Regions from separate parts of the Streptomyces sp. NPDC053076 genome, predicted to be linked through region 1. Evidence: riboswitches for the same ligand, from Rfam matches in the RefSeq annotation. Region 1 holds a riboswitch; the other holds the start of a gene.
What was found. Region 1 has a riboswitch for ZMP and ZTP ahead of ACIGYR_RS25610 (glycine hydroxymethyltransferase). Riboswitches for the same ligand answer to the same signal wherever they lie in the genome.
Positions count from the first base shown of each region.

Region 1 (4,167 bases):
CCGAGAAGTGGCAGCGCGAACTGGACTACGCGCTGCGCAAGAGCCTCTGGGACTTCCACGGCGACCGCATCGCCGTCCGCTTCCAGTACGAGTGCCATGACTCCGCCGGCCAGTGGTGGCGCAGCTACGGCAACGAACTGTGGGAGTTCGACGAGCACGGCCTGATGCGCCGACGCGAGGCCAGCATCGACGACGTGCCCATCCGCGAGGCCGACCGGCGCATCTTCGGACCCCGGCCCGCCGACGAGCACGGCACCGACATCCCGCTGCGCTGATCACGCCCCGGCCAGCACCGCCCGCAGCTGCTCCACCCCCCACTCCAGGTCCTCCTCGCCGATCACCAGCGGCGGGCCGATCCGCACGGTCGACCCGTGGGTGTCCTTGACCAGGACCCCACGGGCCAGCAGCCGTTCGGAGATCTCCTGCCCGGTCCCGGCCGCCGGGGAGACGTCCACCCCGGCCCACAGCCCACGCCCCCGCACCGCCGTCACCCTGCCGGTGCCGGACAGGTCGCCCAGCAGCCGGTGCAGCCGCTCGCCCAGCCGGGCCGCCCGCTCCTGGTACTCGCCGGTCCGCAGCATCGCGATCACCTCCAGCGCCACCGCACAGGCCAGCGGATTCCCGCCGAACGTCGACCCGTGCTCACCCGGCCGGAAGACCCCGAGCACCGCCGCGCTCGACACCACCGCCGACACCGGCACGATGCCGCCGCCCAGCGCCTTGCCCAGGACGTACATGTCCGGCACCACGCCCTCGTGCTCGCACGCGAAGGTCCGGCCGGTACGGCCGAGGCCCGACTGCACCTCGTCGGCGACGAAGAGGACGTTCCGCTCGCGCGTCAGCTCCCGCACCCCCGCCAGATAACCGGCCGGCGGCACGATCACCCCGGACTCACCCTGGATCGGCTCCAGCAGCACCGCGACGGTGTTCTCCGTCAGCGCCTCCCGCATCGCCGTCAGATCGCCGTACGGCACGATCTGGAACCCCGGCGTGTAGGGCCCGAAGTCCGCCCGCGCCTCCGGATCCGTCGAGAAGCTGATCACCGTCGTCGTACGGCCGTGGAAGTTGCCGCCCGCCACCACGATCTTCGCCATCTCCGCGGGCACCCCCTTCACCCGGTACCCCCACTTCCGGGCCGTCTTCACCGCGCTCTCCACCGCCTCCGCTCCCGTGCTCGCCGGCAGCACCATCTCCATCCCGCACAACTCCGCCAGCTCGGCGCAGAAGGCGGCGAACCGGTCGTGGTAGAAGGCGCGGGAGGTCAGCGTCACCCGGTCCAGCTGCCGCCGGGCCGCCTCGACCAGCCGCCGGTTGCCGTGCCCGAAGTTCAGCGCCGAGTAACCGGCCAGCAGATCCAGATACCGCCGCCCCGCCACGTCCGTCAGCCACGCCCCCTCCCCGGTGGCGATCACCACCGGCAGCGGACGGTACGTGGGCGCGCAGTGCGCGTCGGCGGTGGCGATGAGGTCCGCAGCAGCGGTCACGGGTACTCCCGGAGACGACGGTGACCCCCTTCCCATCCTCGCTCGCGCGGTGGACGCGGCCCGTGACCGACATGCGGCTCCCCGCCGCGTGGCCGCGTCCGGCGCGCCGGGTAGGCTGACGTGCGGGCCGTGACTGGCGCGCTGGGATGGGACGGACCATCAGGGAGCGGCCCGAGCGGGAAGAGTGCCGTGCGCCTGGGCCGAACGTGAATGCTGCACGCACACCGTCCGGAGGTCCCCGATGCCCGAGAACGCCGCCCCTCTCTCCACCGAGTCCACCGCCTTCCGCGCCGCGCTCGACGTGATCCGTGCCGTCGAACCGCGCGTCGCCGACGCCATCGGCCAGGAGGTCGCCGACCAGCGCGAGATGCTCAAGCTGATCGCCTCCGAGAACTACGCCTCCCCAGCGACCCTGCTCGCCATGGGCAACTGGTTCAGCGACAAGTACGCCGAGGGCACCGTCGGCCGCCGCTTCTACGCCGGCTGCCGCAACGTCGACACCGTCGAGGCCCTCGCCGCCGAGCACGCCCGCGAGCTCTTCGGCGCCCGCCACGCCTACGTCCAGCCGCACTCCGGCATCGACGCCAACCTCGTCGCCTTCTGGGCCGTCCTCGCCGACCGCGTCGAGGCCCCCTTCCTGGAGAAGACCGGCGTCCGCCAGGTCAACGACCTCACCGAGGCCGACTGGGCCGAGCTGCGCCAGGCATTCGGCAACCAGCGCATGCTCGGCATGTCCCTGGACGCCGGCGGCCACCTCACCCACGGCTTCCGCCCGAACATCTCCGGCAAGATGTTCGACCAGCGCTCCTACGGCACCGACCCGGCCACCGGCCTCATCGACTACGAGGCCCTGCGCGCCCAGGCCCGCGACTTCAAGCCGCTGATCATCGTCGCCGGCTACTCCGCGTACCCCCGTCTGGTGAACTTCCGGATCATGCGCGAGATCGCCGACGAGGTCGGCGCCACCCTCATGGTCGACATGGCGCACTTCGCCGGCCTGGTCGCGGGCAAGGTCCTCACCGGCGACTTCGACCCGGTCCCGCACGCCCAGATCGTCACCACCACCACCCACAAGTCCCTGCGCGGCCCGCGCGGCGGCATGGTGCTGTGCGACGACTCCCTCAAGGACCAGGTCGACCGCGGCTGCCCGATGGTCCTCGGCGGGCCGCTCCCGCACGTCATGGCGGCCAAGGCCGTCGCCCTGGCCGAGGCCCGGCAGCCCGCCTTCCAGGGCTACGCCCAGCGCATCGTCGACAACTCCCGCGCCCTCGCCGAGGGCCTCATGCGCCGGGGCGCGACGCTCGTCACCGGCGGTACCGACAACCACCTCAACCTGATCGACGTCGCCTCGTCCTACGGCCTCACCGGCCGCCAGGCCGAGGCGGCCCTGCTCGACTCGGGCATCGTCACCAACCGCAACGCCATCCCGGCCGACCCGAACGGCGCCTGGTACACCTCCGGCATCCGCGTCGGCACCCCGGCCCTGACCACGCGTGGCCTGGGCACGGCCGAGATGGACGAGGTGGCGGCCCTGATCGACCGCGTCCTTTCCACCACCGAGCCGGGCACCACGAAGTCGGGCGCCCCGTCCAAGGCGGCCCACGTCCTGGACGAGAAGGTCGCGCGGGAGATCGCCCAGCGGGCCACGGACCTGGTCGCCGGATTCCCGCTGTACCCCGAAGTCGACCTCGGCTGACCGGTCCCCCCAGGGGCGGCCCGCCCAGGCGCGCGCTTGTGCTGGGGGCGGCCCGCCGAAGGGCGCGCTTCCGCCAGGGGCGGCCCGCCCAGGAGCGCGGGGAACTGCGCGAACGGCCCCCACCGGCCGGCAGACCCCCGCGCTCCGGGATCCCCCACCGTTCCCGGGCCGACCCCACCCGCGCCCTCTGCGAGAATGGTGGACATGGCCTCTGCTGACCGTCCTCGCGTGCTCTCCGGAATCCAGCCCACCGCCGGCTCGTTCCACCTCGGCAACTACCTCGGCGCCGTCCGCCAGTGGGTGGCCCTGCAGGAGTCACACGACGCGTTCTACATGGTCGTCGACCTGCACGCGATCACGGTCGCGCAGGACCCGAAGGAGCTGCGGGACAACACCCGGCTCGCCGCCGCCCAGCTGCTGGCCGCCGGCCTCGACCCGGACCGCTGCACCCTCTTCGTGCAGAGCCATGTCCCCGAGCACGCCCAGCTGGCCTGGGTCATGAACTGCCTCACCGGCTTCGGCGAGGCCGGCCGCATGACCCAGTTCAAGGACAAGGCCGCCAAGCAGGGCGCCGACCGGGCGTCCGTCGGCCTGTTCACGTACCCGATCCTCCAGGTCGCGGACATCCTGCTGTACCAGGCCCACGAGGTGCCCGTCGGCGAGGACCAGCGTCAGCACATCGAGCTGACCCGCGATCTCGCGGAGCGGTTCAACGGCCGGTTCGGCCAGACCTTCACCGTCCCCAAGCCGTACATCCTCAGGGAGACGGCGAAGATCTACGACCTCCAGGACCCGTCGATCAAGATGAGCAAGTCGGCGTCCACGCCGAAGGGCCTCATCAACCTCCTCGACGAGCCGAAGACCACGGCCAAGAAGGTCAAGAGCGCGGTCACCGACACCGACACGGTGATCCGCTTCGACACCGAGAGCAAGCCGGGCGTCTCCAACCTGCTCACCATCTACTCCACGCTCACCGGCAAGTCGATC
Region 1 covers NZ_JBITZL010000006.1:362,189-366,355, forward strand. Annotated here, with positions in the region: gene ACIGYR_RS25600 (nuclear transport factor 2 family protein) at 1-275, shown strand, start outside; gene rocD (ornithine--oxo-acid transaminase) at 276-1,520, opposite strand; ZMP/ZTP riboswitch at 1,604-1,692, shown strand; gene ACIGYR_RS25610 (glycine hydroxymethyltransferase) at 1,726-3,180, shown strand; gene trpS (tryptophan--tRNA ligase) at 3,376-4,167, shown strand, end outside.

Region 2 (4,167 bases), on a different contig from region 1:
CGGATCGCCTCGACCGGGTCGGTCTCCTTGGAGTTGACGGTGTGGGTGGCGCCCAGGCCGCGGGCCTTGGCGAGCTTGCGGTCGTCGATGTCCACGGCGATGATCTTCGCCGCGCCGGCGAGGTTCGCTCCGGCGACCGCCGCGCCGCCGACACCGCCGCAGCCGATGACGGCGACCGAGTCGCCCCGGCCGACGTTCCCGGTGTTGATCGCCGCGCCGAGGCCGGCCATCACCCCGCAGCCGAGGAGACCCGCGACGGCCGGGGAGACGGCCGGGTCGACCTTGGTGCACTGCCCGGCCGCCACCAGCGTCTTCTCGGCGAAGGCGCCGATACCGAGGGCCGGGGAGAGCTCCTGCCCGGTGGCGGCGAGCGTCATCTTCTGCCGGGCGTTGTGGGTGTTGAAGCAGTACCAGGGCCGCCCGCGCAGGCAGGCCCGGCACTGGCCGCACACGGCACGCCAGTTGAGGACGACGAAGTCGCCGGGGGCGATGTCGGTGACGCCCTCACCGACTGACTCCACGACACCGGCGGCCTCGTGGCCGAGCAGGAAGGGGAAGTCGTCCGAGATGCCGCCCTGCTTGTAGTGCAGATCGGTGTGACAGACCCCGCATGCCTGGACGCGTACGACGGCTTCGCCGGGCCCGGGGTCCGGCACCACGATCGTCTCGACCCGTAGGGGCTCGTCCTTGCCCGGTGCGATCACGCCGCGTACTTCCTGCGCCATGGTCTGGTCCCTTCTTCGATTGCCTTCGCCGCCGACCCTACGCGCGACCGCTCGGTAGCGGGACGGACCACGACGGTGATCGTGGATCTTTCCGCCACCCGCGATCATGGATCCTTCCGCCGGCGTGCGGGAGTTGGGGACGAATACCGGGGTCGTCCGCGACGAGACCCGCTCACCCGCCTCCCCCTCCGCCCTGGCAGCGGTGAGGGCCGCCCCTGCCGGGACGGCCCTCGGGTCCGGCGGCGGGTCAGGCCTCGACGGCCGGCAGCAGGCCCGTCACGGGCGCCACCAGACCGGCGACCTGCCACAGCTCGTTGAGCCGGTTCAGCTCGTTCACCTGGTTCAGCGCCCCCGCCTGCTCGGAGACCCGCGGGACCCCGGCCTCGTACTCGGCCGGGATGTCGCTGACGGTGAGCGATTCGAGCACGGCCATGGGACTGATCTTCCCGGTGTCCGGTGCGCTCGCGTCGGCCGCGTTCGCCGGCGGCGCGGCAAGACCGGTGACCCCGGCGGCGAGACCGAGGGCGGCGACGTTGGCATCATGTCCTCGGCAATGGCTCCGGGCCCCGGCCGGACACGGGCGGCGGGACGCGCTCACCTGTGAGGCGGAGCGCAGCGGCTGCGCTTGCCGAGCCCGCCGGGGCGGAGGAGTCTCGAAGACGGGGACCCGCGCGGCCCGCCCCCGGACGGCCGCGGGCACCTGAAGGAGGTCACCATGGGTACCACGGCGGGATCCGCTTTCGACACCGAGACACTGCGCCGGGGCATAGAGGGGAACACCGGCAACACCCTGCTGTCCCTCTACACGGACGACGCGGAGATCCGCATCGTCGACCGCAACAACCAGCCGAGTCACCCCACGGTCCTGCACGGCCGCGGCCAGATCGCCGAGTTGCTGGACGACGTCTACAGCCGCGACATGACCCACAAGCTGGACAGGTGCGTGGTCCAGGGTGACCAAGTCGCCTACAGCGAGTCGTGCGAGTACGGGGACGGCACCCGGGTGCTCGCCGAGTCGATGCTCACCCTGCGGGACGGCAAGATCGCCGATCAGCTCATCATCCAGGCCTGGGACGAGTAGGACACCCGGCCCGGTACGGCGGCGCCGGGAGCGTGCCGCGGGTCCGGGCCACCTCACGGCCGGCCTGGACCTTTCCGGTGCCGGCCGTACTCGCCGGGCACGCCGGAGGCGTCCCTCACCGATGCGGGTCCGGGCGGGGGGTACGAGGGTCGTAGGAACGCTCGGCTACGCTGTACGCGGGCCGTGACTGGCGCTGAGGTGGAGCACCACCGGGGAGCGGTCCGTGGTGATTGCCGCGCGCCTGGGCGAGGAGAATCGATCCAGCTCAGGAGTGTGCAGCATGACTCAGGCCCGTCTGATGGACAGCACCGCGCTCGCCCGTCGCATCGTCGAGAACACCGCGCGGCAGGCCGCCGGTCTCACCGAGCGGACCGGGACGGCACCGTGTCTGGCGACCGTGCTGGTCGGCGAGGACCCGGCGTCCGTGACGTACGTCCGCATGAAGCAGAACCGCTGCCGCAAGGCCGGCATCGAGTCGCGTCACGTGGCTCTGCCCGCGGCCACGTCCACCGCCGAACTCGTCGGCACACTGCGCGACTTGTCGGCCGACCCGGGTGTGCACGGCATACTGCTGCAGCACCCGATGGGCGGCCACATCGACGAGCGGGCCGCGTTCGAGGCGATCGCGCCGGAGAAGGACGTGGACGGTGTCACCTTCGCCTCGTTCGCCACGATGAGCTTCGGACTGCCGGGCTTCGTCTCCTGCACGCCGGGCGGCATCCTGCGGCTGCTGGACGAGTACGGCGTCGACCCGGCCGGGAAGCGGGCCGTGGTGGTGGGCCGCAGCGCGATCCTCGGCAAGCCGGTGGGCATGCTGCTGCTGGCCCGGGACGCGACCGTCACGTACTGCCACTCGCGCACCCGGGACCTGTCGGCGGCGGTCCGCGAGGCCGACATCGTCGTCGCCGCGGTCGGCCGGCCGCGGCTGATCGGGGGGCAGGACATCAAGCCGGGCGCGGTCGTGATCGACGCGGGCTACAACGCGGGGAACGTGGGCGACGTCGACTTCGACTCCGCCGTGGAACGGGCCGCGCTGATCACGCCGGTGCCGGGCGGGGTGGGTCCGATGACGATCGCCACGCTGCTGGAGCAGACCGTCGAGGCCGCCGCCCGGCAGCTCGGCGCACAACTGCTCAGCGCATAGCGGTTCGGCGCACAGCGTCTCAGCACGCGGCCGTTCAGCGCACAGCGGCTCAGCAGACAGCCGTTCAGCGCACAGCGGCCCGGCCCCCGGCGGCTCAGCGCATCCAGGCGGCGTACTGCATCACGTCCCCGGCCTTGAGGCCGTACTCGGGTTCGGCCTTGGCGGCGGTCATCTCCAGGCCCAGCACCGCTCCGGTGGACGGGGCCATGATCAGCATGCGCCGGACGCCGCTGGGCTCGCACGGCCGAGCGGGCGCAGGAACTGCGCACGGCGTACGAGTCCCGTTACCGGGCGCTGCGCCGACGTTTGCCGGCCTGCCGTGTGCTGGGATGCACGCTGCTGGCGGCGGCACTGGTGGTGTCGGTCGCCGCCCAGGGCCGTGAGGTCAACGGCCGCGTCCGGCGGCGTACGGAAAGGGCCGTCGAGGCGCATTGGAGCGCGAGGCCGTCATACTGGCCGTCGTGCGCGTTGCGATCATGACGGCGGGATCCCGGGGCGACGCCGCCCCCTACACCGGTCTCGGGCACCGGCTCGCCCTGGCCGGGCACGAGGTCACCCTGGTCACCCACGGCCGCTTCGAGCCGCTGGTGACGGGTTCGGCGGTGCGGTTCCACGCGCTGCCGGTGGATCCACTGGCGGAACTCCGGTCCCCGCGAGGCCGGGGACTGGGCCGCAGCACGAGCGGCGCCGGGAAGCTGCTGCGGCTGGGGGACCTGGCCCGGCGCACGGCCGGACAGCTGACCGAGGCCCTGCTCGCCGCGGCACACCGCAGCGACGTCCTGCTGCTGTCCGCCTCCCTGGCTCCGCTCGGGCATGCGATCGCCGAGGGGCTGCGGCTGCCGAGTCTCGGTGTCTATCTGCAACCCGTCGCCGCCACACGGGAGTTCGCCCCGCCGGTGCTCGGCGGCGGCGCCTGGGGCGGGCCGGTCAACCATCTGGCCGGGCAGGGGGTGAGCCTGGCCGTGGAGCAGGTCTTCGCCGGTACCGTACCCGCCGTGCGTGAGCGGCTCGGCCTTCCGCGGGTACGCACCGGTGCCGCGCGGCGGGCGCGGGAGCGGCGGCACTGGCCGGTGCACCACGGTTTCAGTCCCCTGGTGGTCCCCCGGCCCGGTGACTGGCGGGCGGGTCTGGAGGTGAGCGGCTACTGGTGGCCCTACGACACCGGGGCACGGCTTCCGGGGGTGGTGGAGGAGTTCCTCGACGCCGGCCCGCCGCCG
Region 2 covers NZ_JBITZL010000001.1:1,320,110-1,324,276, reverse strand. Annotated here, with positions in the region: gene ACIGYR_RS05290 (S-(hydroxymethyl)mycothiol dehydrogenase) at 1-725, opposite strand, end outside; gene ACIGYR_RS05285 (hypothetical protein) at 973-1,158, opposite strand; gene ACIGYR_RS05280 (nuclear transport factor 2 family protein) at 1,441-1,806, shown strand; ZMP/ZTP riboswitch at 1,980-2,060, shown strand; gene ACIGYR_RS05275 (bifunctional 5,10-methylenetetrahydrofolate dehydrogenase/5,10-methenyltetrahydrofolate cyclohydrolase) at 2,087-2,950, shown strand; gene ACIGYR_RS05270 (hypothetical protein) at 3,045-3,167, opposite strand; gene ACIGYR_RS05265 (glycosyltransferase) at 3,427-4,167, shown strand, end outside.
Region 2: linked by a shared signal. The riboswitch ahead of ACIGYR_RS05275 (bifunctional 5,10-methylenetetrahydrofolate dehydrogenase/5,10-methenyltetrahydrofolate cyclohydrolase) and the one ahead of ACIGYR_RS25610 (glycine hydroxymethyltransferase) in region 1 are both predicted to bind ZMP and ZTP.